2 linked regions of the Casimicrobium huifangae genome follow. The protein of the gene in region 2 interacts with the protein of the main gene of each other region in a pairwise test. Links are inferred from orthologs where the notes say so. Each region holds a gene or a part of one and is shown on either strand. Other genes may lie near its edges.

The links.
Region 1: the proteins of dnaE (region 2) and dnaQ interact in binary tests that used the Escherichia coli proteins (3 or more experiments, as listed by UniProt). The link is inferred for Casimicrobium huifangae from one-to-one orthologs.

The regions. Positions count from the first base shown.
Region 1 is NZ_CP041352.1:4,247,112-4,262,450, forward strand. What follows is about bases 5,651-8,634. They hold dnaQ (DNA polymerase III subunit epsilon), read right to left. Parts: upstream 7,505-8,634; coding sequence 6,797-7,504; downstream 5,651-6,796. Other genes in these bases: ilvA (threonine ammonia-lyase, biosynthetic), read right to left, coding at 5,651-6,464; FKL89_RS19260 (PP2C family protein-serine/threonine phosphatase), read right to left, coding at 7,491-8,420; FKL89_RS19265 (serine/threonine protein kinase), read right to left, coding at 8,481-8,634. In the rest of the region: FKL89_RS19225 (hybrid sensor histidine kinase/response regulator), read right to left, coding at 1-1,136; FKL89_RS19230 (methyl-accepting chemotaxis protein), read right to left, coding at 1,157-3,352; FKL89_RS19235 (chemotaxis protein CheW), read right to left, coding at 3,374-3,889; FKL89_RS19240 (response regulator), read right to left, coding at 3,954-4,322; FKL89_RS19245 (response regulator), read right to left, coding at 4,335-4,760; more of ilvA, read right to left, coding at 4,932-5,650; more of FKL89_RS19265, read right to left, coding at 8,635-9,440; rpoZ (DNA-directed RNA polymerase subunit omega), read left to right, coding at 9,727-9,936; FKL89_RS19275 (HD domain-containing protein), read left to right, coding at 9,944-12,073; grxD (Grx4 family monothiol glutaredoxin), read right to left, coding at 12,056-12,307. UniProt on the Escherichia coli protein: DNA polymerase III is a complex, multichain enzyme responsible for most of the replicative synthesis in bacteria. The epsilon subunit contain the editing function and is a proofreading 3'-5' exonuclease.
Region 2 is NZ_CP041352.1:1,034,235-1,050,640, forward strand. Bases 376-4,426 are described here. They hold dnaE (DNA polymerase III subunit alpha), read right to left. Parts: upstream 4,029-4,426; coding sequence 576-4,028; downstream 376-575. Other genes in these bases: FKL89_RS04820 (acyltransferase family protein), read left to right, coding at 376-579; FKL89_RS04830 (ABC transporter substrate-binding protein), read right to left, coding at 4,145-4,426. Outside these bases: more of FKL89_RS04820, read left to right, coding at 1-375; more of FKL89_RS04830, read right to left, coding at 4,427-5,338; FKL89_RS04835 (SRPBCC family protein), read left to right, coding at 5,533-6,060; FKL89_RS04840 (inositol oxygenase family protein), read left to right, coding at 6,060-6,872; FKL89_RS04845 (PIN domain-containing protein), read right to left, coding at 7,501-7,911; FKL89_RS04850 (AbrB/MazE/SpoVT family DNA-binding domain-containing protein), read right to left, coding at 7,920-8,450; FKL89_RS04855 (FAD-dependent oxidoreductase), read left to right, coding at 8,661-10,496; FKL89_RS04860 (2-oxoacid:acceptor oxidoreductase subunit alpha), read left to right, coding at 10,493-12,328; FKL89_RS04865 (2-oxoacid:ferredoxin oxidoreductase subunit beta), read left to right, coding at 12,325-13,380; FKL89_RS04870 (CBS domain-containing protein), read left to right, coding at 13,491-13,931; FKL89_RS04875 (ATP-dependent DNA ligase), read right to left, coding at 14,033-15,952; FKL89_RS04880 (ligase-associated DNA damage response exonuclease), read right to left, coding at 15,949-16,406. UniProt on the Escherichia coli protein: DNA polymerase III is a complex, multichain enzyme responsible for most of the replicative synthesis in bacteria. This DNA polymerase also exhibits 3' to 5' exonuclease activity. The alpha chain is the DNA polymerase catalytic subunit.

The sequences.
Region 1 (15,339 bases), 3.2 Mb from region 2 along the record:
GCGAACTCAATGGAAAGGTCATCGCCGATTACCTTGCCCTCACCGACCGACATCGCAGCGTTGGCGATGCCGCGACCGAGACTTGAGAACTCCGGCATGTGCAGTGCGTCGCATGCGGCCGGCAATTCACCGGTGGCTTCGCGCAACTTCGTAAAGGCATTGCCGCGACCCGCGTTAAGGCTGGTCCAGGCATCCTTGCAACGACCAACGATGGCGCCGAGTGCATTGATTGCCGGTTGCAACGCAACCACATCAATCTCGCGCGGCACGCGCTTCGGCACCAGAACATCAAGTTCGTACAGATTCTTGACTTCGTCAACCAGCGGGTTGCCGTTGCGCGCACGGGCAACGTGATAGAGCACTTCACGGCGCAGGCGGTCCGCGACACGCGTGGACCCCTCGACAAAGCGACGCACCTGCAGGTCTATGCGGGCAAGCAGTTGCTTGAGCGCGGTGGATGGCTCCACCATGCCGGTCTGCGTTGCCACCACCAGCGCGTGGGCCGACCACCAGAACGAACGTTGCGACGGCAGAGGATAGGCCGCCTCGATATCCGAGATGACGCGGCGCATCTGGTCAAGGCCAGCCTCGCTGCCACGCAGCCACTGCAGCAAGCCCTGCTGGAAGTCACGACGCTGCCGAAGCAGAAATGCCGGCATCCGTGACGGTTCGGGCGGTGCAGCATCCTGAACGCGCGCCGGTCGCCGGGACAAGTCCGGGAAAAACAGGTCGGCGGGGCCGTACTTCGCGTTGCGCAGCTTGCCCAGCGCCAGATATTCGGGAATAAAGCGAAGCGGCACCGGCGGTGAACCGCTGGCCATTTCCTTCAGATGAGACAGAAGCCGCCGGCAGCCTCGATCGACAAGATCCAGCGCCTCTTTGGGCACGGACTCGACGTCGCTGCTGAAGTGGCGTTCAAATTCCTGCACCAAGACCGCCAGGCCTTCAATGCCGACCAGCTCGAAGGCGCCCGCGACCTGGTGCAAATCTGAACGTACGGCATTGCGCAACTCCGCCGAAGGGGCGGAGCGCAACTTTTCTATGCTCTCCAGGGCGCGGTAAAGCGCGCTATCGATCTCCGCCTTCACCCATGTGATGGGGCCACTGTCGAGTTCGAGCGGGATGTCAATTGCCACGGTTCGCCGATCCCGTCCGATTACACCTTGAAGCCTGCCACCGAGCTACGCAGCGTTTGCGCCAGTCGGCCCAGTTCTTCAATGGAGACGTTGGTTTGCTGCGTGCCGCGAGAGGTTTCCTCGGTCACCGCCAGAATGTCCTGCATGCCGCGCGTCACTTCTGACACCGACGCCGACTGCGTTTGCGTTTGCACTGAGATGTTGCCCACAAGACTGGCGAGATCGCGCGAAACTCGACTGATTTCTGACAGCGCCTGACCGGCAGCGTCTGACAGGCGGGTACCTTCAACCACCCCCTGAGTGGTTTTTTCCATAGCGTTCACGGCGTCCTGAGTGTCGGCCTGAATCGCCCGCACCAGCGCTTCAATCTGCTTGGTCGCCTCGGCAGAACGTTCCGCCAGTCGCTGCACCTCTTCCGCAACCACCGTGAAGCCGCGACCCGCCTCACCGGCCGATGCTGCCTGGATGGCGGCGTTGAGAGCCAGCACGTTTGTCTGTTCGGTAATGTCGGAAATCAGCTCCACGATTTCACCGATCTCCTGAGAGCTTTCACCCAGACGTTTGATGCGCTTGGAGCTTTCCTGAATTTGCGCCCGGATCTCATTCATGCCTGCGATCTGGTTTTGCACCGCCAGGGAACCCTTTTCCGCCACATTCAAGGACTGCTCGGCCACTTTCGCGCCTTGTGTCGCGGAGGCTGACACCTCGTTAATCGACTGTGCCATCTGAAGTACCAGCGCACTGGAGCGCTGGATCTCGCCAGATTGCCGTTGCGACGCTTGATAGAGGCGTTGCGAAATGGCCTGTGCAGCCTGGGTTGCGCCGGCAACCTCACCGGTCGTCGCATTGATGTCCGACACCACCTTGCGCAGCTCGTCAACAGTGAAGTTGATCGAGTCGGCAATTGCCCCCGTCACATCTTCGGTAACGCTCGCCTTGACCGTCAGATCGCCGTCGGCCAGGGTTCCCATTTCGTTCAGCAGGCGCAGAATGGCTTCCTGGTTACGCTGGTTCTCACGTTCGTTTTCAGCAGCTCGAACACGCGCTTCGTTGAGGAACAAGTAACCCAGCGCTGCGCCGAGCAACAGCGAAAGAAGTCCGAGCGCCGCTGCGAGGTAGAGTGCAAAGTTTGCCGTGTTGCCAGCGCCTTCATAGGCGTTCGAGAGATTTTTGGCGCCTGCCATCAGTGGCTCGGCTTCCACAGTAATCACTTTGGCTGCCTGCTTGCCGGCGAGCAGCCTGGGCATGGCCCGCAATACCTCGACAAGACGCTTCTCCGTCTCTTGGAATCGGGACCCCAGCTCAGTCAATGTCTGTCGGGCCTCACCATCGCGAATGGCACTGACGCGGAGCGCGTCGCTGCCCTGCAGCAGACCATTCACAATGTCACGGAACGTCGCTGTATCTTTGCCGAGCAGGAACGCCACGTCGGAATCCACTTCATCGCCGACCAGCGCATTGGCGTTCTTGGCGATGCGCTGGGTGAGCATCACCAGATTGTTCGCGAGTGCGATTTCGCGGCCACTGCCGGACGAAAGCTGAGTGGCCAGTTGCTCTGCAAGCTCCAGCAGACCCTGATTGCCCTGGTTCACGTTACTTACAGCTTGTGACAGCGAAGTCAGGATCGCACGAGCGGCTACCAGTTCGTCCACTTTGCCGTCAACGAGCGTCCAGCGCTTTTCCAATTCGGTTACTGCGGTTCGCACGGCTTCAGACTGCGGCTCGCTCACCGAAACGCCGCGATACTCGCCGCCAGACGAGAGTGCCTTCAGGTTGCTCCGGAACTGCTCACGGCTCGACTGCAGTACATCAAAACCAGCTGCACCACCCATTTCCGACTGTGCGCCACCGCGGGCCAGACGCTGGGCCAGCATCTGCATCTCGGTTGCGGCCTCTTTCTGGGCGCCGTTTTTGCGTGCCTCGATCGCGTACAGACCGAACAGGATCAGCATCAGCACGAAACTGGTCGCCAACGCCGCCGCGAGGTACTGAAACTGCTTCGCGGTTGACAAGTGGCCAATCAATGGCAATTGCCGCACCGCCTTGCCGCCACGGGCAGCCGCACGCAACTGCTCGACCACTGACACAGCGCGAGTCGGATCGTAGGCGCTCGCCATGCCCGTGTCGCCCGCCAGCGGCGCTGCAACAACAGTCGGTATGTCGGCTGCCGGCGCCGAGCCTTTGCCCTTGAAGACTTTACCCAACTTTAGCTTCATAGCCCCTATCCCATAAATTATTCAGCGAACGACCTGCAAAAACTCAGCATCTGAGGCAAGCCGCTCCAGATCAACCTCGGTCCAACTCGTACCATCCCTGTCCACCCAGGCGGCGCTTTCCCACGCTCGGGTAAGCGGCGTCTCACCAGCGCGCATCTCGTCAAGCAGGCGCAGCCCAACGACCCGCGTCACGATCAGTCCCGCCCTAACTTTGCCAAGACGCTGCCCAAGCAAAATCAGCCGCTTGGCGGCAATGTCAGATGTGAGGTGCAGGCCCAACCACAGAGCAAAGTCCGTAACCGCGTATAGCGTGCCCCGCACGTTCGTGACCCCGAGAAACCAGGGCTGCGTCAGCGGCACCGGCGTGACCGAACCTACCGGCGAGACCTCGGAAACATCATCCAGGTTAAGCAAGAACCCCCGATCGCCGACCTGTACGGCCAGACGCGATTGCCGCTGCGGCAATTCGGCGGCCTGGCGCAAACGCATCGCCAGCGCTTCCTGAAAATCCCGCAGCCGATTTCGATCTCGCGCCACTTAGCGCTCCCCCTTCGACGATTGCCCGCTCCGGCGCGGCGCCGGATTTCGCGGAAGACTGTTGCTAGCCGTCAAGGCGCGCAATCTTGTCCAGCAGATCATTGGCATCGATCGGCTTGACAATGTAGTCGCGCGCCCCCTGCCGCAACCCCCAGATCTTGTCGGTCTCCTGACTCTTCGTGGTGCAGATGATCACCGGGATGTGTTTGGTCGCGTCATCCCGCGCTATCACTCGGGTGGCCTGGAAGCCGTTGAGGCCCGGCATGACAACGTCCATCAGAATCAGATCGGGCAGCAAAACCTTGGACTGGGCAACCGCCTCTTCGCCGCTGTCGCAGGTGTTGACTTCATAGCCGGCACGACGCAGGATTTCTGACAGCGCATGGCGCTCGGTTGGAGAATCGTCAACAACAAGAACTTTCTTCACAGGCATGGTGTTTCCTAGCTAATTGGCTCGTTCGCGGCCCGCGAAAGACGCCACCGCCGAAATGAGGCTCTCCTTGGTAAAAGGCTTGGTCAGGTACTGATCGGAGCCGACCATACGCCCTCTTGCGCGATCAAAAAGCCCGTCTTTTGAAGAGAGCATGACCACCGGGGTGGATTTGAATTTCGCGTTCTTCTTGATCAGCGCACATGTCAGATAGCCATCAAGGCGCGGCATCATGATATCGACGAAGATGACATCAGGTCGATGGTCGGCGATTTTTGCCAGCGCATCGAAACCATCCTCGGCAAGAATAACCTGACATCCCGCCTGCAACAGGAAGATCTCGGCGCTGCGACGAATGGTGTTGCTGTCGTCAATGACCATTACCTTGAGTCCGTCCACTTCGGACGGTTCCGCGTTAGCGCCTGTCGCCTGCATGTGCATGCTGCCAGAGTAAAAACAGTGAGGTGCAGTTTGCCACGCCTCGATCAAATTTGCATCGAACCGGCGCCTTTTTCTGCGACTTTTCTGTAGGTTGTAGGTGTGATGCAACTGTCATGATGACTTGGTCGCGTCCCATTCCGCCAATTGAATCGCCCTGAACCGACCGTCGTTTCAGCCCTGATTGAGGCCCAGAAAGAGTCGGTATGCGACGTTTTGCGTCTCTTCTATCCATGCATATCCCAGCTCGACTATGCGATTCAAGAACCGTTCAAGTTCCGGCGCATCGCGCTCCGGCACTTGGATACCTGCCAGTACGCGTCCGATATCCGAACCGTGATTCCGGTAGTGAAACAACGTGATATTCCAGTCGCCATTCATCACGCGCAAAAATTGCGCCAGCGCCCCCGGTCGCTCTGGAAAGTCAAATCGAAAAAGCCGCTCACCCACGGCTCCGGGGGCGTGCCCGCCAACGAGGTGGCGAACATGCAGTTTGGCCATTTCATTGTCGGTCAAGTCAACAGCCGCGATACCGGCCCGTTTGAAATCGCGAATGAGGCTGGCGGTCTCGCGCTTGTGCGACAGCTCGACCCCAACAAAGACATGAGCTTGGGTGCCGCCAGCGTACCGATAGTTGAACTCGGTTACCGAACGGGGCCCCAGCACTTCGCAAAATGCCCGAAAGCTGCCTGCTTTCTCGGGCAGCGTTACGGCCAATACCGCTTCGCGGGCTTCGCCAATGACAGCACGCTCCGCTACGAAGCGGAGGCGGTCAAAGTTCATGTTGGACCCGCAGGCGACTGCGACCAGGGTCTTGCCGCGGTAGCGGTGCTTTTCAGCGTATTTTTTCATGCCTGCGATCGCGGCTGCGCCGCCAGGCTCCAGAATTGACCGGCAGTCCGTGTAAACGTCCTTGATCGCCGCGCAAATCTCATCCGTGCTCACCAGCACGGTGTCGTCGACATACTGCTGACACAACCGGAATGTCTCGCTGCCAACCTGCTTGACGGCGATCGCGTCCGCAAACAGCCCTACCGTTGGCAACGTCACCCTGCGGCCGGCTCGCAACGACTCGACCATTGCTGCAGAGTCGGTTGGCTGTACCGCAATTACTTTAGTCTTGGGGCGCACCGCCTTGACGTACGCTGCGATCCCGGAAATCAGACCACCGCCACCAACAGCAACAAAAATTGCATCGATATCGCCCTGGTGCTGCCGGAGGATTTCCATGCCGATGGTTCCCTGTCCGGCGATGACGTCCGGATCATCGTAGGGATGGATGAATGCCTTGTTACCCTTCTTGACCAGCTTCTGGGCGTGCTCATATGAATCGGAATAAGATTCGCCGTGTAGCACCACCTTTGCCCCGCGTGCCTTTACCGCGTCAACCTTGATGGCTGGCGTGGTCCGCGGCATTACGATGGTGGCCTCGGTGCCAAGTTTCTGGGCCGCCAACGCCACGCCCTGCGCATGATTGCCGCTACTCGCAGCAACGACTCCCTTGGCCAACTGCGCCGCCGACAGGTGAGCCATCTTGTTGTAGGCGCCGCGCAGCTTGAAGGAGAACACGGGTTGCTCGTCCTCCCGTTTGATCAGCACGTTGTTACCCAGACGCTCTGAGAGCAGTCGCGCGTTGGTCAACGATGTCTCAACAGCGACGTCGTACACCTTCGCGTTCAGTATGCGAATCAAATAGTCCAAGGTCAGTCCTCGCGATGGTGGATCCGGTAGAAACTGCCCACGAACAAGGTGTCGGGCTTTCTTGCTTCCGGATCCAAAATTCTAGACGGCTCACAGGCTGCGACTTGCGCCAGAGGTCGGGGGCTGCCAGGCAGGCTCTGCAGGCAAAGGACCAGGAAACGCTGAAACTTGACTTGGCGATAACTACACTTGATTTCACGGGAATTCGGCGCCGACATGCGAGGAAATCATCTGAAGCGCTGCAAACAGGGCCGTCTGCATTGGTGATCGCCCGACCGTGCCGGCCGACACATGCATTAGCGCATCACGCAATGGCCAATAGCTCTGCCATCGTACGGCTAACCCCAAGGCCGTTCGACGCCAGACTGTTTGGCGAGGCGCCCGAGATAGTCACGGTGCGTATCCAGCACGGCGGGTTCCAAAAGGACAGGATGAATCGTCGCTGGCACGCTGTCGGCGGTACCGTTATCAATCGCCAGTGACGGCACCTGTGCGGGGAGCTCCATTTCAAAGGCGCCCTGGCCACGTGTCAGGCCGAAGTACACCTCCGCAAGGAGCCTTGCATCCAGCAAGGCACCATGCAGATTGCGCTGTGAGTTATCCACTCCGAGACGATCGCAAAGAGCATCCAGTGAATTGCGCTTGCCGGGGAACTTTTCCTTGGCTAGCGCGAGGGAGTCAACAATGACCAGATCCAGGCTTGACAGCGACGGCATGCGCAAGCGCGCAAGTTCGTGATTCAGGAACGATACATCGAATGGCGCGTTATGTATGACGACGCTCGCCCCAACCAGAAAGGCCAGCAGTTCGTGAACGATGGTCGCGAACTTGGGTTTGCCACGCAGGTCGTCCCAGGTGTAGCCGTGCACGGCCGTCGCGCCTGCGTCGATCTCCCGTTCTGGGTCAAGATAAAAGTGCAGGTGTCGGCCCGTTAGATCGCGACCGACAGCTTCTATGCCAGCAACCTCAATGATGCGATGTCCCGAGCGGGCATCAAGGCCTGTCGTTTCAGTGTCCAGAAAGACAAGTCGCTCAGCTGCTTCCATGCCGATTCAACGTTTCCTGAATTTCCTTGATTGCCATCTCTATCTCGCTGTCACTCAAGGCTCGGCGTCCGGTTGTCGGCTCAACCAGCGTGATCGTACGATCCATCTGGGTGCTGAATTCCCCCATCGCCAGTGTCTCGGTATGAGTTGTTGTGACAGTGTCTGACCACTCACCATTACTGCCAGCCCAACGGACCGCAATAATGCTCAGATTGTCGCAATCAACACCAGCGCGCTTCTCCGCATCATTGAGAAGTTCTGGCGTTGCCTTGCTCAATTCGGACTGGCCGATTCGCGCTACGAGCTCGCCATCGTTGTAGGCGCTCCAAAGGCCATCGGTGCAGAGAACGAGAAGGTCATTTGATTGCAGGGGAATTCGCGGTGAGAAGTCGACCGTTGGCTCGAATGCGCCGCCTAGACAGCTGAATACCTTGTTTCGGTCTGGATGTCTCCCCGCCTCGGCGGCCGTAATAACGCCGTTGTCAAGCAGGTATTGCACCTTGGAGTGGTCGCGAGTTCGTGCCTGCAAGGATCCCCTGCGAATATGGTACAGACGCGAATCGCCGGCGTGCGCCCAGTAAGCGGCATCATCCTGTACGACACAGGCGACACATGTTGTTCTAGGTGTATCAACCAGGCGAAATCGTTGGGCGTAGTCCGCCAAGGCACTATGCGCAGCTTTTAGTGCATTCTGCAAAAAGAGCACCGGCGAAGCCAGAACGGGTTTCGCCTCCTGTTCGAAACGCTCCAGAAGCAACCGCACCGTGATGTGGGCGGCGATTTCTCCGCCAACGTGTCCGCCCATGCCATCGGCAACAACGACAAAGAGTGCGTCGCGAGTATAGATATAGCCGACACGATCCTGATTGACCTTGCGCCCGCCACGGCGGGTCTCCTGAAAAATGGAGAATTCCATAGTCAGGCTGCCTGCCGATCGTCAGGTGCTCGTGACACGTCAACTGCCCCTGACGGGAAGTCAAGCACGACGATTCCCGCCGCTGGTCGATAGGCCCAGCTTTTCGGATATTCGCGCCAGAAGCGCCCGTTTGGGCGGTTCGGGGGCAGCAATGAGCATCTTTTGCACTTGATAGACGGACTGCGGGCGCTGAAGAGGATCCAACTTTAGGCACTGGTCAACCAGTTCGAGCAGTCTGGGCGAATACTTACCTGCCCATAGCTTTGCCGCGGAGACGTAATGGTCATCCTTGACCCTACTGTCGGCTGCCTGAGGCGCAAACGCAGCAAAACAAGCGAACAACGATGCGCCCACACCGTACAGGTCAGTCCATGGGCCCAGCCGGTCAGAATCGCCCTCCTTATATTGCTCAGGCGCAGCAAATCCCGGTGTGTACATTGGCGTCAGGCGGTTGCCGCGCGATGCGAGAACTTGACGCGCGGCCCCAAAATCTAGCAGGACTGGCGACCCATCAGTGCGGATGTAAATGTTGGCTGGCTTGATGTCAAGATGCAGAAGGCGACGCGAATGTACCTCACGCAAGCCGTTCAACAGCCTGGAAAATACATGGCGAATCAGGCCCTCTGGAAGCATGCCCTGATTGCCTTGAATGTACTGCTGAAGTGTTCGCCCGCGCTCATACTTCATCACCATGTAAACAGTCTCGTTGGCGCGGAAGAAGTTGAGCACTCGAACGACGTTGGGATGGCTTATGGTGGCCAGTGATTTCCCTTCGTCGAAAAAGCACTTCATCCCGAAGCGGAAGGAGTCAATATTCTCGATGGAACTTGCATGTACTCGCGAACCTTCCGAGCGCAGCACCAAGCCGCTGGGAAGGTACTCCTTGATAGCCACGACTGTCCCATTGTCGTCGACAGCTCTATAGACGATCGAGAAACCGCCCCTACTGATCGCACGGTCTATGCGATAGTTGTGCAGCTTGTAGCCTTGTGGAAGCGCCCTGTTAGCGACGATTGACATGTTCGGCTGCTCTTACCGACGGCACACCGATTGTGTGGTCGCGCACTCCGGCATGACACGCGTCAATACCTGCGCGGGACAGACGAGTTGCGAGACTGTCCGCCGCAAGTATTTGTTCTGCACATCCACGCCCATTAAGTGAGCATACATCAAGCTGTGACGACTGGTTCTTGCGTCGCCTTGTCGATAGCTCGCGACGGCCGAGATTGTCGCGCGGCGGTGTACCATTACCTTTTACCCACTGGCGCCGGCCAAGCCGGCGTGGCGCTACCTTTTCGAGGCTTGCATGGCACGCATTACTGTTGAAGACTGTCTGTCCACTATCGATAACCGCTTTGAATTGTCGCTGGCTGCTGCAGTTCGGGCGCGCCAGCTTGCAGGAGGGCATCAGCCTCTGGTCGATTCAGCGAAGCGCGACAAGCCGGTAGTGGTGGCGCTTCGGGAGATCGCCGGGCAGAAGGTGGATCGTTCGGTACTAAAGAAAATAGGGGTCTGAGGCACCCATGGGGCTTGCCCCTCAGGTCTCTGATTTTTTCGATCTTATAGCCCCTGCCTTTCGACCGGACGATCTTGCTCGCATCCATGCGGCTTGGTCCGTCGCCGACGCGGCCCATTCCGGGCAACTGCGGCAGTCGGGTGAGCCTTACGTCACTCATCCGCTTGCGGTAGCCCGTATTCTTTTCGAATCGCTGGAAGCAGACGCTGATGCCCTGTGTGCGGCGTTATTGCATGACGTTGTGGAAGATACCAATGTCGCTGTCGGCGACATTGAAAGCCGTTTCGGGCCTGTGGTTGCGCACATTGTTGATGGCGTCTCCAAACTGGATGACGTTCGCACAACTGGCTCGGCTGGCGCGAAAGAGGCCACGTTGCGCAAGCTCGTTGTCGCTGGCGGGCGTGATTGGCGCGTATTTGCTGTCAAACTTTGCGACAGATTGCACAACATGCGAACGCTCGGTGCCGTTGGGCGCAGCAAGAGACGCCGCGTTGCACTGGAAACATATCTCATCTTCTTTCCGCTTGCGCGTTACGTAGGTTTCGTCGGGATCGCACGCGAGTTGCAATCGCTATCTTTGCGGTGGCTCCATCCTTGGCGTTGGGACGTGATTTCGAGATGGTGTGACTACAAGCGAGCGGTTGACCGCCGACGGCTATCTGCGGTCATCCCTCAATCGTTATGGTCAAAGCTTGTCCGCGAGCGAGCGGGCGTCGACGATGATCGCCGCATCGCTGATGAAGTAATGGTTCAGGCGTTTGCTCTCCTGCGTGAAGATCGTGCAGGTCGCGCACTCTTTTCGTTGCCCACGCTGCACGTGCATTGTTCATCCGTAGAGGATGCGTATCAACGCTTGTCTGAACTTCATAGCCGGTTCGCGTACGTTCCGGGAAGTTTTCGCTCCGATGCCGGCGAGGGCGTTGTATCGTCCAAGGTGCTGATGGATCGTCGAGGGCTTGTCGCTGACTTTTTGTTCTGGTTTCCACGGGCAACTCGTGACCCTTGGGTTCGCGGCGCTAACGGCGAGTTTGCGGGAGGCGGCGATGACTTCCTCGCCGTCGCAGAGGGTGGTGACTCGACAGGAGAGTTCACAAGAGTGTTGCGCGACCTCGTCAATCAAGACACCGTGCAGGTTTTCTCGCCAAAGGGTAAGCGTCTGTCGCTTCCCCGCCATTCGACAGGGTTGGACTTTGCATTCTCGATTCACACGGACATTGGTCTGCGCGCTCGCTCTGTGCGTATCAATGGCGTAATTCGTGAATGCAGGACGGAGTTGGTCTCTGGCGATATTGTCGAAGTACTGACCGGCGATGATGTGGTCGCCCGACCTGAGTGGTTGTCGCAGCTCCGGTCCCCGAGGAGTCGCGCCAAGCTTCGTGCTTGGCTACGCGATGCATCGAGGCGTGAGGCTGTTACCTTTGGAAGGCGATTGCTCGTTGATGCCAGTCCGGATTTCGACTTTGACGCCTTCTTTCAGTCGCAGGATTCCGAAGCTCTTTTGTTGTCGTTTGGTGCAACTAGCGTCGACGAGTTGTTTAGGTTGATTGGCATCGGCCAGTTATCTGCCTACGCAGTGGCATCGAAGTCCAAGGGCGTGGATATGCACGACGTCATTGGTGGAGCCGCAGGAATGGACTCCCACAGACAACTGGTACTTGATGGCCGCCCGAGCAATGGGCTGAAGTACTGCGAAAGGTGCATGCCAATACCAGGAGACCACGTCGTCATCTTGTCGACGTATTCTGGAGCGGTAGTACATCGCCCGGCATGCTCGGCCTTGGGGGCGGGACGCTCGTCCAATGAGCACTTTGTCCCGGTGTGGGCTGGCCGAATGATTGAGCCTTTGCCGGTGCGGGTTGTGATTGAGGCGACGGACCGCAGAGGGTTGTTGGCAGACTGCGCGCGCGTGGTGGCTGACGCCAATGTGAATGTTTCGGCGGTGTTGACAAAGTCATTCGTGGACGAACTGACTCACCACCTGGCTGAAATGAAGTTCACTGTCCATGTGAAGAGTCGCGCAACGTTGGTTCGATGTGTCGAAGCTCTGCGCGACGTCGCAGGCGTTACGCGCGTCTATCGCTTGGCGCCAGAACTACAATCGAAGACGCCAACGATCGAGTCAGGTCGTGAGTATTGATTGCAATTCGCCTGACGCATACATCTCCTGCATGATGTCAGCACCGCCGACAAAATTTCCGTCGACATAAAGCTGCGGGATAGTCGGCCACGACGAGTAAGTCTTGACGCCTTCGCGAATGGCGCCATCTTCGAGCACATTGCAATACGCGAATTCTTGGATGCCGCAAGCTTGCAGTATCTGTGCGGCTCGCGAACTAAAACCACACTGGGGGAATTGGGGAGTCCCCTTCATGAATAGCACCACGCGGCTGCTGCCCACTATCGTGGCAATTTCAGCTTGGACGTTTCGTTCTGATGTGCTCACGGTAAATATCGCCTATAGATTGCTTGCTGCAATTGTAGTGTCGCGTATATGGGGATCCGTGCGCGAGAGTTGGCACGGTTGATAGAGGCGCGACGACACTAACGAGTCATCGGCGGATAGACGAACGCCCCACCGTGGAGGGGAGGGGCGTTGTTGTGTGGGGGTAGTTTGACGCTGACCTACTTTCGCGAGCTATAAGGCTGACTATCATTGGCGCTGAACTGTTTCACGGTCCTGTTCGGGATGGGAAGGGGTGGGACCAGTTAGCTATGGGCGTCAAACTAAAAGGGTACGCGGCGCGGCAACGGGTTGAATCGTTGTTGCGACGCGCTGGAAGAAGTTTTGGGTTGAGACTGACTCTCTGTCACACCGGTTGATTGACTTGCGGTGCGAGTTGTCCGGACAAGCATTGCTGCTCATTCGGGTTTTGATATTTGTGAGTTATAGGATCAAGCCGCACGAGTAATTAGTATCAGTTAGCTCAACGCATTACTGCGCTTCCACACCTGACCTATCAACGTCCTGGTCTTGAACGGCTCTTCAGGGGGGTCGAGCCCCCGGGGAAATCTAATCTTCGGGCGAGTTTCCCGCTTAGATGCTTTCAGCGGTTATCTCTTCCGTACATAGCTACCCTGCGATGCTTCTGGCGAAACAACAGGTACACCAGCGGTACGTCCATTCCGGTCCTCTCGTACTAGGAACAGGCCCCGTCAAATTTCCAGCGCCCACGGCAGATAGGGACCAAACTGTCTCACGACGTTTTGAACCCAGCTCACGTACCTCTTTAAATGGCGAACAGCCATACCCTTGGGACCGGCTACAGCCCCAGGATGAGATGAGCCGACATCGAGGTGCCAAACACCGCCGTCGATATGAACTCTTGGGCGGTATCAGCCTGTTATCCCCAGAGTACCTTTTGTCCGTTGAGCGATGGCCCTTCCATACAGAACCACCGGATCACTATGTCCTACTTTCGTACCTGCTCGACTTGTCAGTCTCGCAGTCAAGCGCGCTTGTGCCATTACACTCCAGTAGCGCGATTTCCGACCGCGCTGAGCGCACCTTCGAGCTCCTCCGTTACCTTTTAGGAGGAGACCGCCCCAGTCAAACTGCCCACCATGCACTGTCCCCACCCCCGATTCAGGGGGCCAGGTTAGAACCGCAACGCCATCAGGCTGGTATTTCAACGTTGGCTCCACCGAAACTAGCGTCCCGGTTTCAAAGCCTCCCAGCTATCCTACACAAACATCGTCACAGTCCCATGCAAAGCTACAGTAAAGGTTCATGGGGTCTTTCCGTCTTGCCGCGGGGAGATTGCATCATCACAAACACTTCAACTTCGCTGAGTCTCTGGAGGAGACAGTGTGGCCATCATTACGCCATTCGTGCGGGTCGGAACTTACCCGACAAGGAATTTCGCTACCTTAGGACCGTTATAGTTACGGCCGCCGTTTACTGGGACTTCAATCAAGAGCTTGCACCCCATCATTTAATCTTCCAGCACCGGGCAGGCGTCAGACCCTATACATCCACTTTCGTGTTAGCAGAGTCCTGTGTTTTTGGTAAACAGTTGCAGCCACCGATTCTCTGCGACCCTCTCGACCTTCGGATGTACTCCTACAATCTACCAGGGCATACCTTCTCCCGAAGTTACGGTATCAATTTGCCGAGTTCCTTCTCCAGAGTTCTCTCAAGCGCCTTAGAATTTTCATCCTACCCACCAGTGTCGGTTTGCGGTACGGTCAATTGTTGACTGAAGCTTAGAGGCTTTTCTTGGAAGCAGAGCATCGCCGACTTGGCACTCCGAAGAGCGTTTCGTCTCACCCCTCAACTAAGCCGCCCGGATTTACCTAAGCAGCACGTCTACAGGCTTTCACTGAGTAATCCAACACTCAGCTCGGTTAGCTTTCTCCGTCCCCCCATCGCATCAACAATCGGTGCTGGAATATTAACCAGCTTCCCATCGACTACGCATCTCTGCCTCGCCTTAGGGGCCGACTCACCCTGCGCCGATGAACGTTGCGCAGGAAACCTTGGGTTTTCGGCGAACGGGCTTTTCACCCGTTTTAACGCTACTCATGTCAGCATTCGCACTTCTGATACCTCCAGCATCCCTTACGAGACACCTTCACAGGCTTACAGAACGCTCCTCTACCATCGTATTGCTACGATCCGCAGCTTCGGTGTATGGCTTGAGCCCCGTTACATCTTCCGCGCAGGACGACTCGATCAGTGAGCTATTACGCTTTCTTTAAATGATGGCTGCTTCTAAGCCAACATCCTGACTGTCTATGCCTTCCCACTTCGTTTCCCACTTAGCCATATCTTGGGGACCTTAGCTGGCGGTCTGGGTTGTTTCCCTCTTGCCCTCGGACGTTAGCACCCGAGGACTGTCTCCCGTGCTCACTCTCACTGGTATTCGGAGTTTGCTATGGTTTGGTAAGACTACATGTCCCCCTAGCCATTACAGTGCTCTACCCCCAGTGGATATACACGAGGCACTACCTCAATAGTTTTCGAGGAGAACCAGCTATCTCCGGATTTGTTTAGCCTTTCACCCCTAGTCACAACTCATCCGCTGTTTTTGCAACAACAGTCGGTTCGGACCTCCAGTAGGTGTTACCCCACCTTCATCCTGGCCATGACTAGATCATCCGGTTTCGGGTCTACGCCCAGCTACTAAACGCCCTTATCAGACTCGGTTTCCCTACGCCTACCCTATTCGGTTAAGCTCGCAACTGAACGTAAGTCGCTGACCCATTATACAAAAGGTACGCCGTCACTCTTTCGAGCTCCGACTGTTTGTACGCACACGGTTTCAGGATCTATTTCACTCCCCTCCCGGGGTTCTTTTCACCTTTCCTTCACAGTACTAGTTCGCTATCGGTCGGCAACGAGTATTTAGCCTTGGAGGATGGTCCCCCCATCTTCAGACAGGATTTCACGTGTCCCGCCCTACT
Region 2 (16,406 bases):
ATTGATCCGCAGCGTGTCGCCGATCTGGTTGCCGTTGCTGGTCAATTGCCGGGTGTTCTGTCCTGCTTTGCCATTGGCATCGCGACCCGTCTGCACCAAGCTACGGCAGCACGCGGCGACTCTCGCGGCATCGCTGCCAACGGACTTTTCCTTTTGGGCATCGTCATTGCGGTGGCAGCCATCGTGGCTGCCCATCTCACAGCAGCTACTTACTGGCGCGGGTCGTTGATGTATTACCTGCTACAGCCAGCGGTCGCAACGGGCTGCGCGCTGATCATTCTTGCTTGTGAACGAGGTGGCGCAATGGCCCGCGCGCTGCTTGCCAACCCGATTAGCCGCTGGCTGGGCCTGATCAGCTACAGCCTTTATCTCTGGCATCTGCCGATATTCGACTGGCTCGCGCCAGCGTCCCGCGTGACGCCACTGCAGGGCACTGAACTTTGGACGTACATTGCACTCGCCATGACTGCCACGCTTTTGGTGGCTAGTGCGTCCTATCTGCTTGTCGAGAGGCCGGCGCTGGCGATGATGGGGCGCTACCGCGCGCGTAAGTCGAATCAGGCTTCCACGGCTGGCTAGAACTCCAGTTCCGCCTTCAGCTTGGCAAGCAGGTCAGAGTGCGGTCGGACGCGCCACTCGTCGCCGAGCGCCACATCACCGCGGTAGCCCTTTTTCAGCACTTTGATGTACACCGGGATCGGTCCGGGGCGATAGGCTTTCAGCGTCGCCAGTACTGCGCTGGCCTCGCCAGCCGCACTGCTGCCATTGAGCGGCACCACCAGGCGCCGGGCGAACTGTTCGCGCGCCTTTTCGATGTCGTAGATGGCATCGGCAATCACGCGGGTGCCGCCATCGCGGTTGCTGGTGACCCGCGCTTCGATCACCACCGGGATGTCTTCCTTTAACCAGTGCCGGTGCATCTCGAACACCGTCGCCGGCAGCATGATTTCATAGACGGCCGTACGGTCGTCTATGGCGAGGAAGCACATGCGGCCATTCTTGCCGTTGATCACGCGTACCGCGTTGACAATGCCGGCGAGGCGCTGCTTGTTGTCGCTCGGCGCGACGTTGTCCAGCCGCATGGTGGTCACTGGCTGCAGATGGCTGCGATAAGCCTCGTAGGGGTGCCCGCTGAGGTACAACCCCAGCGCGGTCTTCTCGTAGGCGAGCGATTCCAGCAATTCCCACGGTCGGGCGTCGACCAGCGGTACGTCCTGCACACTCGGCTCGTCGCCGAACAGGCTGTTCTGCGACGCATTGGCCTGCGCGCGCTCGGCCTCCGACAGCGCTGCCGCCACGGAGGCGAATGCGCTGGCGCGGTTCGGATGCAGCTTGTCGAACGCACCGGCCTTGATCAGCGCTTCAACGGTGCGACGGTTGACCGTCTGCGTATTGACGCGACGACAGAAGTCGAACAGATCCCTGAACGGACCGCCTTCGCTGCGCGCGCGCAGGATCTCGATCACCGCGCCCTCGCCAGTGCCCTTGACGCCGCCGAGACCGTAGCGGATGGTCTTGCGATCAATCGGCACGAAGCGGTATTCACCGAGGTTCACGTCCGGCGCTTCGAACTTGAGCCCGTTGGCGAATGAGTCCTCCAGCAGTTGCCGCACCTTGTCGGTGTCGTTCATCACCGCGCTCATATTGGCGGCCATGAACGCTGCGGTGTGGTGGCGCTTGAAGTACGCCGTCTGATAGGCGAGCAGGGCGTAGGCGGCCGAGTGCGACTTGTTGAAGCCGTAGCCTGCGAACTTCTCCATGTCGTCGAACAACACGGTCGACTGTTTTTCTGTGAGCCCGTTCTTGCTGGCGCCTTCGTTAAAGATGACGCGGTGCTTCGCCATCTCCTCGGGCTTCTTCTTGCCCATTGCGCGGCGCAGCAGATCGGCGCCACCGAGCGAATAACCGCCGATGATCTGCGCAGCCTGCATCACCTGTTCCTGGTACACCATGATGCCGAAGGTCTCTTCCAGCATCGGCTTCAGGCGGTCGTCGTAATACTCCGCCGTCTGGGTGCCGTTCTTGCGCGCGATGTAGTCCGGGATCAGATCCATCGGACCCGGACGGTACAGCGCGTTGAGCGCGGTCAGGTCTTCCAGCCGCGACGGCTTGGCCTTCGCGAGCAGGTCCTTCATGCCTGTCGATTCAAACTGGAAGATGGCGACGGTATTGGTGTCGCGGAAGATCTGGTAGACCGACTGATCGTCGAGCGGCAAAGTCTGCAGGTCGATCTCGAACGTCGGATCGAGCCGCTTGCAGAAGCGGATCGTCCAGTCAAGGATGGTCAGCGTGGTGAGGCCGAGGAAGTCGAACTTGACCAGACCGACCGCTTCAACATCATCCTTGTCGTACTGGCTCACCATCGCAGAACCTTCGTCCTGCGAGTAGAGCGGGCAGAAATCGGTGAGCTTTCCCGGTGCGATCAGCACACCACCCGCGTGCATGCCGACGTTGCGGGGTAACCCCTCCACTTGCGCCGCGAGGTCAAGCAGCTCGGCCACTTCCTCCTCGTTGCGCTCGCGGTCCACGAGCAGTGGCTCCGCCTCCTTGGCGTAGATGGTGTTGGCTTCTCTCTTCTTCGGGTCGTCCGGCGCCGGCGCCAGTGTCGTCCACTTGCCCGGCGCGAACGGGATCAGCTTGGCGACGCCGTCGACAAAGGTGTAGGGCATGTCAAGCACACGGCCGCAGTCGCGCACCGCCGCCTTGGCTGCCATGGTGCCAAAGGTGGCGATCTGGCCGACACTTTCCTCGCCGTACTTCTTGCGCACGTAGTCGATCACGCGATCGCGACCATCCTGGCAGAAATCGATGTCGAAGTCAGGCATCGATACCCGTTCCGGGTTCAGGAAGCGCTCGAACAGCAGGTTGTACTTGAGGGGGTCAAGATCGGTAATTCCCAAGCTGTACGCCACCAGCGAGCCCGCACCTGAGCCACGTCCCGGCCCGACGGGCACGCCGTTGTTCTTGGCCCAGCCAATGAAGTCCGCCACGATCAGGAAGTAACCCGGAAAGCCCATCTTGATGATGACGCCGATCTCGAACTCGCAGCGCGCCACATAACGCGGGCGCTCGGCATCACGTTGGGCTACGTCAGGGTAAAGCACTGCCAGGCGCTTTTCGAGCCCAGCCATCACCTCGTTGTGCAGGTGCGTCTCGATGGTGACGCCTTCTGGCAGCGGAAAGTTCGGCAGGTAGTTCGTGCCGAGTGTCATCTCCAGATTGCAGCGTTTTGCGATCAGCAACGTATTCGCCAGTGCCTGCGGATAATCGGCGAATTTCTCGACCATCTCCGCCTGCGTGAGAAATCGCTGCTGCTCGGTGAACTGCCGGGGTCGACGGCCATCGCCCAGCGTATAGCCCTCGGCGATGCAGACACGCGCTTCATGCGCCTTGTAGTCTTCTACCGTCGCAAACTGCATCGGGTGCGTTGCGACCACTGGCAGGCCCGCCTCCGTTGCCAGACGAACACTGTGCTCGTTCAGATGATGTTCGTTCTCGAAGCCGGCCCGGTGAATTTCCATCGCGAAGCGGTTCGGGAACGCCTGCGACCAGAAAGCTGCTGCCCGCTGGGCCGTCGCCAGCTGCCCGTTGCGCAGCGCGATGCCGATTTCGCCATACCAGCCACCGCTCAGGCAGAACACTCCTTCAGTCGCGGCAGCGTCGGCAATCCACTCGCGCCGGATCAGGGCGCGCCCGCGATGCTGGTTTTCGCGGAAGGCACGGGTCAACCAGTCGCAGAGCTTCAGATAGCCAGCATGTGTCTCCGCAAGAAAGAGCAATCGCGCCGGCTCGTGTGCCGGATCAACTGCCTCAATCCAGGCATCAACGCCGCAAACGGGCTTGATGCCCTTGGCGCGAGCAGCCTTGTAAAACTTGACGAAGCCGAACAGGTTGTTGAGGTCAGTGATCGCCAGTGCGACCTGCTCATCAGCTGCCGCCAGCTTCACCGCATCGGCGATACGCAGCGTCGAATCGACGATCGAATACTCGCTGTGCAGGCGCAGATGGACAAAGGACGGCGCGGTCATCCTGCAATTTTACGAAGGCCGGGACGATCCCGGCCCAAGGGAGCCGGGATCCGCGCCGCTGCACGCTCGCAGCCGGACGCACTTCTTCGCGGTCCGGCTGGGCGTCTGGGAACGTGCTACTGTCCCGAGCGCAGCCGCTTCACTTCCTCGTCGGTCGGCTGTACGTCCTTGCCGTCCACGTAGCGCCAGTTGACCATCACACCCTTGCCGTCCTTTTGCGCCAGGCGGCCAACGTAGGCACCCATCGTCGACTGGTTGTCCTGCGCGCGCCAGGTGATCTTGCCGAACGGGCTTTCGACCGTCAGGTTCTTCATTGCGGCCTGCATCTTCGCCACGTCGGTCGAGTTCGACTTTTTCAGCATGGCGGCGATTGACTTCATCGTTGCGTAGCCAACTACCGAGCCCAGACGTGGGTGATCCTTGTACTTCGCCAGATACGCCTCGCGGAACGCCTTGTGCTCCGGCGTATTGATGTCCTGCCACGGGTAGCCGGTCACCAGCCAGCCGTTCGGCGTTTCGTCCTTCAGCGTGTCCAGATACTCCGGCTCGCCCGAGAGCAGGCTCACCACCGGGCGATCCTTGAACAGGCCGCGCGTATTGCCTTCGCGCACGAACTTCTGTAGATCGGTGCCGAAGGTCACGTTGAAGATGGCATCCACCTTTGCATCCAGCAGCGCCTGCGTCACCGCGCCAGCATCAATCTTGCCAAGCGGCGCTGCCTGCTCGACAAACTCCACGCCGCCGGCCGGTTGCGCCGCGATCAGCAGCTTCTTGAACGAATTGGCAGCGGATTGGCCGTATTCGTAGTTCGGGTAGACGATGCCCCAGCGCTTCTTGTTCAGTTTGGCGGCTTCGGGCACCAGCATGGTCGTCTGCATGTAGGTGGAAGCGCGCAGGCGGTACGTGTAGGCGTTGCCGTTTCCCCACGTCACTTTGTCCGACAGCGGCTCGCTGGCGACGAACAACACCTTGCGCTGCTTGGCGAAATCGCCCACCGCCAGACCGATGTTGGAGAGGAAGGTGCCCGACAGCACGGCCACCTTCTCGCGCGAGACCAGCTCCTCTGCCACGCGCACGGCGTCGCCGGGGTTGGCGTTGTCGTCACGGAACACAGTCTCAAGCTTCTTGCCATTGACGCCGCCCGCCTTGTTGATCTCGTCTTGCGCCAGCTCCCAGCCCTTCTTGTACGGTTCCAGGAAGGCCGGCTGCGCCTTGTAGCTGTTGATCTCGCCGATCTTGATGGTGGATTGCGCTATCGCCGCGCTGGCGGCGAGAGCAGAAAGCGTGATGGCAAGCAGGGTGCGTTTCATGGTCTGTCCTCAGTAATTGGCCGGTAGGCCACTGCCGCCGGCACCTGCCGGTCGGGCGCGTCGATAACGCGGATGTCGCCGCACGGTTTACACAACGATTCATCGCGCGTGCGGCGCCGCAGCAATGTAGCGCATCGTGTGCGTTCTGCGCGACAATTGCCGGTCACTCATCCATATGATTTGAAGGGCTTGCCATGAAACTGGCTCTGAAAGTTCTGAAGTATCTGGTCGGCCTGATCGTTGTGTTGCTGGCGGCAGGTTTTCTGCTGCCGGCTGAATATTCGGCGCAGCGCAGCGTCACCATCAACGCCCCGGTCGACAAGGTGTTCCCGCTGGTTGCCAACCAGAAGGAATGGAAACGCTGGAGCGTGTGGAACCAGCGTGACCCAAACATGACGATGACTTACGCTGGCCCCGAGGCCGCCGTCGGCTCCAAATGGACCTGGACGAGCAAGAGCGAGGGCAATGGCGGCATGGAATGGTCCGCGCTCGACGCCAACAAGCGCGTCGGGTTTATCCTGCGCATGGAAGACATGACGCCGGCCACCGGTGAGCTGACCTTCGCCGCCGAAGGTAATGGAACCAAAGTGGTGTGGACGATGAACGGCAACGCCGGCATGAACCCGATCTTTCGCTGGTTCGGCCTGTTCATGGACAAGATGGTCGGCCCCGATTTCGAAGCCGGCCTGAAAAATCTCAAGAAACTTGCAGAGGCATCGTGATGAGTGAAACCTTGTTGGCCACCGAAGAAAAGCAATCCGCCTATCGCGACTACGCGGCGCCGCAGCGCGTCGACGGGTTCGACACTGTGCGTGAGTTCTACCGTCTGAACCACATGAACCAGACCTACGACTTTGTGCGTGCGAAGAAGGCCGAGTTCCTGCAGTTCAACCGCCGCACCATGACACCATGGGACGCGCTTGATTACCTCAACACCCTGGTCGACGACAGCGACCCCGACATCGCGCTGCCGCAGATTGATCACCTCATCCAGACCGGCGAGGCCATGCGCGCCAACGGCGAGCCGGAGTGGATGGTGCTAACCGGTTTTGTGCACGATCTTGGCAAAGTGCTCTGCCTGTTCGGCGAGCCGCAATGGGCCGTGGTGGGCGACACCTTCCCCACTGGCTGCGCCTATTCCAACAAAGTGGTGTGGAGCGAATTCTTCGCCCTCAACCCCGACATCAAGCGCCCTGAGCTGCAGACGAAGTACGGCATGTACGAACACGGCTGCGGGCTCGACGCCGTGCAGATGAGCTGGGGGCATGACGAGTACCTCTATCACATGCTCAAGCCCTACCTGCCGCTGGAAGGGCTCTACATGATCCGCTACCACAGCTTCTACGCGTGGCACCGCGAGAACGAATACCAGCACCTCTGCAACGCGCAGGACGACGCCATGAAGCCCTGGGTGCAACGCTTCAACCCGTACGACCTCTACTCAAAGAATCCGAACCGGCCGAGCCTGGCAGAGGTGAAGCCGTACTACGAGGATTTGCTGGCCAAGTATTTGCCGGGGGAGCTGAGGTTTTAGGGAGGGGCTAGACCGGGTCCGTAGCCTCGACGCAGCTACGTGGAATCAAGGGGGCTTGGTGGCGAGCGAGTGTCATCAATATGGCCTCTGATTCGTTCGTCACCAAACCGCCGTAACGCAGGCAAGAGCGTGTCACCTGAGTAGCGATTCGCGTGGCACGAACCCCGTGGCTTGGGTGCGATTTGCGTTATCACCGGCAAGGAGCATCGCGAACATCTTGTCTGCACGCCGTTCTTTGGCGGCTTCGTGGTAACGCTGCATTTCACTGACATGCGCTCGCAGTTTCCCGAACATGGTGTCGCCGATGCAATATTCGGCCCCCGAGCTGCACCGGACATGTGATTTCGAGTCGCCGTCGACGCGAGCGACCGTAGCCGGTTCTGTGCAAACGGGACATTTCTCGTGAGATTGATAGATCGTCATCGTCGTCTTTCGTGGTGGTTGTGAGGAGTCGAATTGACACGTCAACGATGCCAGAGCCATCTTATGCCCACAAGTGACGTTCAAAATCCATAACCAACCTCTTGATCTCGCAAGGCTTTGCAGGAAGGTTGTTCGTGGTTGGACGGGCTGAATGCGAGCGTTTGTGCGTTCGCTCAACGGCGGAAGCGACCTGTTTGTCTGTAGATCAGAGCAACTGCTCCGCTGCCATCCGCGGCGACAGAATCAGCACGCCTCCGAACTGCTTGCCGTAGCCGCTTCCAAAGTGCGTCTTGTCGCCAGTAATCAGCGCATTGCATTTGAGTGCGATGGCAGCCGCTAGGACATGCCGGTCTTTCTCGGGGAGCCATTGAGTGAGCGCGCCGTCACGGTCGGCGACGTCACCGCCTGAGATTTCAATTCGGGACTGAAGTTCGCCGAGCGCAGTTTGCGCCTCGGGTCTGGCTTTGCGCTCCAGGTTTCGGCTTGCTTCAATCAATACGCTCGGACTGGCGACGAGTTGATGCCCGCTGCCACGAAGCAGTTCAAGTAGCGTGTGCATAGCGCCCGCCGAACGCGCAGCAGAAAACAGGATGTTCGCATCCAGAAAAATGCGCATCGTGGTGCTCAGGCTTTGCGGCTGGCGTTGCGCTTCTTTTGCCCTGCGTTCACCTTGCTTCGCGTAGCCGCCCGTTTCGCGAGAACGGCGGCGAGATCAGCCTCGGCTACATCGAACTCTGCAATGCGGACGTCGGTGTATATCTCGAGCGGCACTGTGACAGCGGGACGCAGCAAGATACCCTCCGCAGTGGCCTCGGCGATCAGTTGATCGTTGGGTTTGAGGCCGATCGCTTTTCGCAACGCTGCGGGCAGGCTGATGACGCCTCGGTTGCTAATGGTCAGGGTGGTGCTCATGGGTGAAGAATAACTGCATTGCAGAATTTCTGCAAATGTGGTGTTGCCTTCAACACGCGGGAGCGAGGGCGAGCCCACGCCTACCGTTCGCGCGTCAGAGTCGGCGACCGGGTCGGTTTGGCTGGTGCGCGGCATCCGGACCAACGTTGGCTTGATGACAACGGCCCCGATTCCGCTGCGCTGCATCGCGGCTATGGCCGACATTTGGTGTGCACTCCGCCGCAGTACGCTGACTGCACGCATCGCCGCCACGACACACGTCAAATTTGACGCCCCTCAAGCAAACCCTTTCGCGTTGGCATAGACTCACTCACGACTCCTGCTTTGTGCACTGCGGCATAGCTTGACAGCGTGCAGGGCCGGGGCCGACGAAGACCCTGCACGCCCGAGTTCACTCGTTCCTGTAGTTGTTGTTAGTCGGACGGCAGCGGCCTTCAGCGAAAAGGAGGCAGCTTGCAACGCACGGATACCGCTAATCCGGCCTGGTTTCACAAGGTCGTTGATTGTCAATGGGCATGTCCCGCCCACACCCCCGTTCCTGAATACATTCGCCTGATCGCGCAGGGTCGTTATGACGACGCCTACATGATCAACTGGGCGTCCAATGTGTTCCCCGGAATTCTTGGCCGCACCTGCGACCGCCCCTGCGAGCCGGCGTGCCGGCGCGGGCGGGTGGAGGAGAACAACGGTGCCCACCCTGAGCCAGTCGCCATCTGCCGCCTGAAACGCGTGGCGGCGGACATGAAGAACGGCGTGCAGGCGCGCATGCCCTCAGTCGCCGCGAAAAACGGCAAGCGCGTCGCCTGCATCGGGGCCGGTCCGGCGTCGCTCACCGTGGCGCGCGATCTGGCGCCGCTTGGCTATGACGTCACCGTGTACGACGGCGAGGCGAAAGCGGGTGGCTTCATCCGCTCGCAGATTCCGCGCTTCCGCTTGCCGGAATCGGTGATCGACGAAGAGACTGGCTACATCCTCGATCTCGGCGTCACGTTCAAGTCCGGTCAGCGCATTGATTCAATGAAGGCGCTGCTGGCGGAGAACTACGACGCCGTGTTCGTGGGCTGCGGCGCACCGCGCGGACGCGACCTCGACGTTCCCGGTCGCAAGGAAGCCGCTGCAAACATCCACATCGGGATTGACTGGCTGGCCTCGGTGTCGTTCGGGCACATCACCAGCATCGGCAAACGCGTGATCGTGCTTGGTGGCGGCAACACGGCGATGGACTGCTGCCGGTCGTCACGACGCCTCGGTGGTGCCGATGTGAAGGTGATCGTACGCAGCGGCTTTGAGGAGATGAAGGCCTCGCCGTGGGAGAAGGAAGATGCCATGCACGAGGGCATCCCGATCATCAACTTCCACGTGCCGAAGACCTTCGTGCACGAGAACGGCAAGCTCACCGGCATGACCTTCGAGATCGTGCGCGCGGAGTACGACGCGAAGGGCCGCCGCTCGCTGGTGCCCACCGGCGAGCCGGATGCGTTCTTCCCCTGCGACGATGTGCTCGTGGCGGTCGGGCAGGAGAACGCTTTCCCGTGGATCGAGCGTGATTGCGGCATCGAGTTCGACCAGTGGGGCTTGCCCAAGCTCGGTGCCGAGACGCATCAGTCCACCGTCAGCAGAGTTTTCTTCGGCGGCGATGCCGCGTTCGGCCCGAAAAACATCATCACCGCTGTCGCGCACGGGCATGAGGCAGCGGTGTCGATTGACCGCTTTCTGCATGGCGAGGACGTGACGCAGCGCCCATCGCCGCTGACCAATCTGGTGTCGCAGAAGATGGGCATCCACGAGTGGAGCTACGACAACGACACCTCCAACGACACCCGCTACAAGGTGCCGTGGGCCAAGGCCGAAAAGGCGCTGGCCAGCATCAAGGTAGAAGTGGAGTTGGGCTTCGATGCTGCCACCGCGTTCAAGGAGGCTGAGCGCTGCCTGAACTGCGACGTGCAGACGGTGTTCACCGAGACGGCCTGCATCGAATGCGATGCCTGCGTCGACATCTGCCCGACTGATTGCCTGACCATCACAAAGAATGGCGATGAGGCCGACCTGCGCACGCGCCTGACGGCGCCAACGAAGCACCTTGATCAGGGCCTGTATGTGTCCGGCGAACTCAAGACCGGCCGCATCATGGCCAAGGACGAGGATGTGTGTCTGCACTGCGGCCTCTGTGCCGAACGCTGCCCGACCGGAGCGTGGGACATGCAGAAGTTCCGGCTTGACACCACCAAGGCGGGCGCAGCCTGCCGCAATGGTGCGCAGGTGAAGGCACGTGAAGAGGTGGCGGCATGAAGTGCATCGAAGCAGTCAACGATTTCGTCATCAAGTTTGCCAACGTCAACGGGTCCGGCTCGGCGTCGGCCAACGAGCTGTTCGCCAAGGCGATCATGCGCATGGGGGTGCCCGTCGCGCCGCGCAACATCTTCCCGAGCAACATTCAGGGCCTGCCGACGTGGTACGAGGCTCGTGTTTGCGAAAAGGGTTACTCCGGGCGGCGCGGTGGCGTCGACATGATGGTGGCGATGAACCCCCAGACTTGGGACGCCGATCTCGCCGAGATCGAGCCCGGCGGCTATCTGTTTTACGACAGCACGCGCCCTCTGCCAGCGTCAAAGCTGCGCAGTGACGTGCAGGTGATTGGCGTGCCGTTGACCGAGATCACCAACGCCACCTACACCGATCCGCGGCAGCGGCAGCTGTTCAAGAACATCATCTACGTCGGCGCGCTCTCGGTGCTGCTCGATGTCGATGCCGCCGTGTTCGAGAAGCTGTTTGCCGAGCAGTACAAGGGCAAGGAGCGCCTGCTCGACTCCAACGTGAAGGCGCTGCACCTCGGACGCGACTACGTGCGCGAGCACCTCGGTGGGCGGCTCGGCATCCGTGTTGAAAAGCGTGACAACGTGGGCGACCAGATCTTCATTGATGGCAACAGTGCCGTCGGGCTCGGCATGGTCTACGGCGGTGCCACCGTGGCGGCGTGGTATCCGATCACCCCTTCCACCTCGGTCGCCGAGGCGTTCCAGAAATACTGCGACAAGTTCCGCGTCGATGCGGTCACCGGTCGCCAGAACTATGCCATCGTGCAGGCCGAGGATGAGCTGGCTTCGATCGGCATGGTCGTCGGTGCCGGCTGGAACGGTGCCCGTGCCTTCACCGCCACCTCCGGCCCCGGCATTTCGCTGATGACGGAATTCATCGGGCTCGCCTACTTCGCCGAGATTCCGGTGACGATTGTTGATGTGCAGCGCGGTGGACCCTCCACCGGCATGCCCACCCGCACCCAGCAGTCGGACCTGTTCGCGGCAGGTTACGCGTCGCACGGCGATACCAAGCACGTGCTGCTGTTCCCGCAGGACCCGCACGAATGCTTCGTGCATGCGGCCGCGGCGCTCGATCTCGCGGATCGCCTGCAGACGCCGGTGTTTGTGATGACTGACCTGGATATCGGCATGAACCAGCGCCTGTGCAAACCCTTCGCGTGGGACGACAGCAAACAGTACGACCGCGGCAAGGTGATGACGGCTGAGGAGCTGGAGGCGGGCAAGGACTTCGGCCGCTACAAGGATGTCGATGGGGACGGCATTCCGTGGCGCACGCTGCCGGGCACCCACGCCACCAAGGGCAGCTACTTCACGCGCGGCACCACGCGCGACCCGTATGCACGGTACTCCGAGCGCGGGCCCGATTACATCTACAACATGGAGCGTCTGCGCCGCAAATTCAAAACGGCCGCCAATCTGGTGCCGCAGCCAGAGGTTTGCGCCGCGAAGCAGAAGACCAAGTTCGGGGTCATCTATTTCGGCTCCACCACGCCCGCCATGCACGAGGCATTGGAGGTGCTGGAGGAGGGCGGCATTCACCTCGACGCGATGCGGCTCTGCGCCTTCCCGTTCCCCGACTCGGTGCCGAAGTTCATTGCTGCGCACGACAAGGTGTTCGTCGTCGAGCAGAACTGTGATGCGCAGATGCGCGCCATGCTGGTCAACGAGCTGGAGATCAACCCGGCGCAACTGGTCAAGGTGCTGCACTACGACGGCACGCCGATCACTGCGCGCTACATCACCCGCGCCATTCGCGACACATTGCAACCGGCGGCTGCGGATAGCCAGAAGGAGGCCGCATGACCTGGATTGCCAAACCCAAGCTGCATCACCCGACGCTGACCAAGAACAAGGTCGGCTATACGCGGCGTGACTACGAAGGCCGCATCTCCACGCTCTGCGCCGGCTGCGGGCACGATTCGATTTCGGCCGCGATCATCCAGGCCTGCTGGGAGCTGGACATTCAGCCGCATCGCGTCGCCAAGCTTTCGGGCATCGGTTGCAGCTCGAAGACGCCGGATTACTTCTTGGGTGCGTCGCACGGCTTCAACACCGTGCACGGCCGCATGCCCTCGGTGCTGACCGGCGCCAATCTGGCCAATCGCGATTTGCTTTATCTCGGCGTGTCGGGTGACGGTGACTCCGCCTCCATCGGCCTCGGCCAGTTCGCCAATGCCATGCGGCGCGGCGTGCGCATGGCCTACATCGTCGAGAACAACGGTGTGTACGGCCTTACCAAAGGCCAGTTCTCGGCAACCGCGGATCGTGGCTCGAAAAGCAAGAAGGGCGTGGTCAACAGCGATAGCCCGGTTGATCTGGTGGGGCTTGCGCTGCAACTGGGTGCGACTTACGTCGCGCGCAGCTTCTCCGGCGACAAGGAGCAACTGGTGCCGCTGATCAAGGGCGCGATGGAGCACGGCGGCGCCGCGTTCATCGACGTCATCAGCCCCTGCGTCACCTTCAACAACCACAGCGGCAGTACCAAGAGCTACGACTATGTGCGCGAGCACAACGATGCGGTGAGCCGCATCGACTTCATCACCTCGAAGAGCGAGATCACCACGGCCTACGCACCCGGCGAGGTGGTGGAGGTGCAGCAGCACGACGGCAGCACGCTGCGGCTGCGCAAGCTGCATCAGGACTATGACCCGACCGACCGGCTCGCCGCAATGACCTACATGCACAAGCAGCAGGCGCGCGGCGAAATCGTCACTGGCTTGCTGTATGTCGATCCACTCGCGACTGATCTGCACACGGCACTCAACACCAGCGATAACGCGTTGAACACACTGAATGCAGCGCAACTGTGCCCGGGGTCGAAAGCGCTGGAGAAGATCAACGCGGCATTACGTTAGCGCTTACGATGTAGGAGCGGCTCCGCCGCGACCCCCTGGCAACCGCGTCGTGCAGTTCGCGGCAGAGCCGCTCCTACGAACCGAAACCACGATTGGAAGGAGGCAGCACCATGTCCGAGCGAACCGTATTCCAGTCCATGTCCCGCAAGCATGTGGTGAGCCTCGGTGCCACCGCGACCGTGTGGGAGGCGGCCTGCCTGATGACCGGCGCCAACTGCGGTAGCGTGCTGATCGTCGAGCCACCCGGCAAGCTGCTGGGCATCGTCACCGAGCGCGACCTGATGACCCGTGTGCTCGCCAAGGCCCTGCCGCCTGACCGCACGCTGGTCTCCGAAGTGATGACGCGCAACCCCTACTGCGTGACGCCGGAGACGCTGGTGTCGGATGCTGTGCTGATCATGATCGAGCGTGGCTTCCGGCATCTGCCCATCGTCGGCCCGGCGGCCAAGATTCTCGGTGTGTTCTCAGTGCGCGACGCGTTGCCGCGTGAGATTGGCGCCGCCGTGAGCATGGCCGAATTCAACGAACAAGTGAACGACGCACGGGGTTAGCTTTTTGCTGAAACCCTTATTGGATAAGGGCTATGAAGTCATTTGCCGACGAAGTCGACTATTGGCAGAATCAGGCGTCTAGCCCCTTATAAGTAAGGCTTTCAACCGGAAGCTGATTCGTCCTGAGCCGTGACTGGCGCTGCGTCTGGCTCAGCCCTGGCCAGCAGCGCCCGCAGATCGGCAAGGCAATTGGCCTCATGCAGCGGTTTGTCGTCGCGGATTCGCAGCATGCGCGGGAAGCGTACGGCGACGCCGCTCTTGTGTCGCCGGCTTTCGGCAATCCCCTCAAAGCCCAGCTCGAACACCAGAGCCGGCCGCACCGCGCGCACCGGGCCAAAGCGGTTCAGCGTGGTTTTGCGGATCACGGCGTCAACGCGCTTGAACTCCTCGTCAGTCAGGCCGGAATAGGCTTTGGCAAATGGCACCAGCATCGGCAGTGCACTGGCACCGCGCGGTGCGATATTTGCCGTAGCCTTGTCTGGCCCCTGCCCGGCATCAGTGTCTTCGCCGTCGCTCGCCGCGCCGGCACCACCCTTCGTCGCTGCCTGCGCGACCAGCGCGTCTATCGCTGCCGCCGCTTCTGCACCATCGCGTGGTGGCTGCGACCACACCGCAAAGGTGTAGTCGGTGTACAGACTAGCCCGTCGTCCGTGTCCGGCCTGCGCGTAGACCAGCACGCAGTCCACGCTCATCGGGTCGATCTTCCACTTCCACCACACCCCGTCCGCCTTGGTGCGCCCGCTGCCGTAGGCCGCATCGCGCGCTTTCAGCATGAAGCCTTCGACGCCACGGCCCCGGCTCTGCTCGCGCAATTGGGCGAATTCCGCCCAGCTTGCGGCAGTCACCACCGGTGACAAGCCGATGCCGCTGGCGCCCGCTGCCGGCAAGGCGTCAATCGTCGCTTGCAGTCGCTCACGCCGGTCCGCCTGCCCGCGAGTGCGAACGTCGATTCCGTCCGCCTCCAGTACGTCATAGGCGAGAAAGCGCACCGGGGCGTCGGCCAGCACCTTCTTGCTCAGCGTCTTGCGAGCGATGCGCGTCTGCAGCAGCGCAAACGGTGCCGGGCGATCATCGCGCCAGACCAGAATTTCGCCGTCCAGCACGGTGCCGTCCGGCAGGTGTTCCGCTGCCGCGACCAGCTCGGGGAAGCGCTCGGTCACCAGCTCCTCGCCACGCGACCAGATGAAGGTTTGCCCACCACGCCGCACGATCTGCGCGCGGATGCCGTCGTATTTCCACTCCACCAGCCACCCGGTCACCGGGCCCAGTACGCGGTCAAATTCCTCTGCGGCAATCTGCAGCGCATGCGCCAGGAAGAACGGATAGGGCTGGCCGGAGACGACCTTTGGCGTGTCGCCATCGCCCGCCGTCGCGGCGTCATCCCGGCCGCTGCTTCCTTCTGCCCGCGCGGGTTCGATCAGCCGGAGAAAGCCCTCAGCCGAGGGCGCACGGGTGGCGTCCACATAGCCCATCATGCGCTCGGCGACCACCTTGGCATCGACGTCAGCGATCTCCGCCAGTGCACGCTGCACCAGCAGTTTGCTGACACCAACCCGAAAACCGCCACCGATTAGTTTGGTCAGCAGAAAGCGGCCACGCGCATCAAGGCTGGCCCAGCCCGCCAGCACCCGCTGTCGCCGCATCGTCTCGTCCATCGTGCGCAAGGGCAGCAGGCGCTCGGTGATCCACGTCGCGAGCCCGGACTCCGGCAACCTGTCCGCATCCGCGCTGGCAATCGGCAGTGCATCGGGCAGCACCAGCGCGATGGTTTCTGCGAGGTCCCCCACCGCCTGATAGCACTCCTCGAACAGCCAGTCCGGCAGCCCGGCGGCCTGTTGCGCCCAAGCGCGAAGCTCCGCTGTGCGGACGGTTTGTCGCGGTTTGCCACCGGCAAGGAAGTAGGCGGCCCAGGCGGCGTCGCTGGCGGGCGTTGCAGCAAAGTAGCTGCGCAACAGCGCCACCTTTTCGCTGGTGGCCGTGGTCGCGTCGAGCGCGTCGAACAGTTCGGCAAAGCGCTTCATGCCGTGTCGCCTTTCGTGCGCTGACTGTCCAGCACGGCATCGGCATCACTGGCTGTGCCTGGTGCTTCGATGGCCGCCGCGTCGTCCTTTGCGTCGTCGCCGTACTCGGTACGAAAGCTGCCGGCTTCCAGCCCCTGCTCGGTGAGCCAGCGTGTCATTACCGCTTCGTAGCCGTGGGTGACGATGACCCGCGAGGCACCGGTCGCGCTGATCGCCTGCTGCAAACCAGGCCAGTCGGCGTGGTCGGAGAGCACGAAGCCGCGGTCATAGCCACCGCGTCGCCGTGCACCGCGCAGTTGCATCCAGCCGCTGGCAAACGCGACCTGCGCGCTACGAAAGCGCCGCGCCCACGGGCTCGCGGTGGCCGACGGCGGGCAGATGACCATGGCGCGACCGATGGCGTCGCGAAGGGCCGCGCCGCTGAGCTCGCTGACCTGATGGGTAAGTGGCAGCG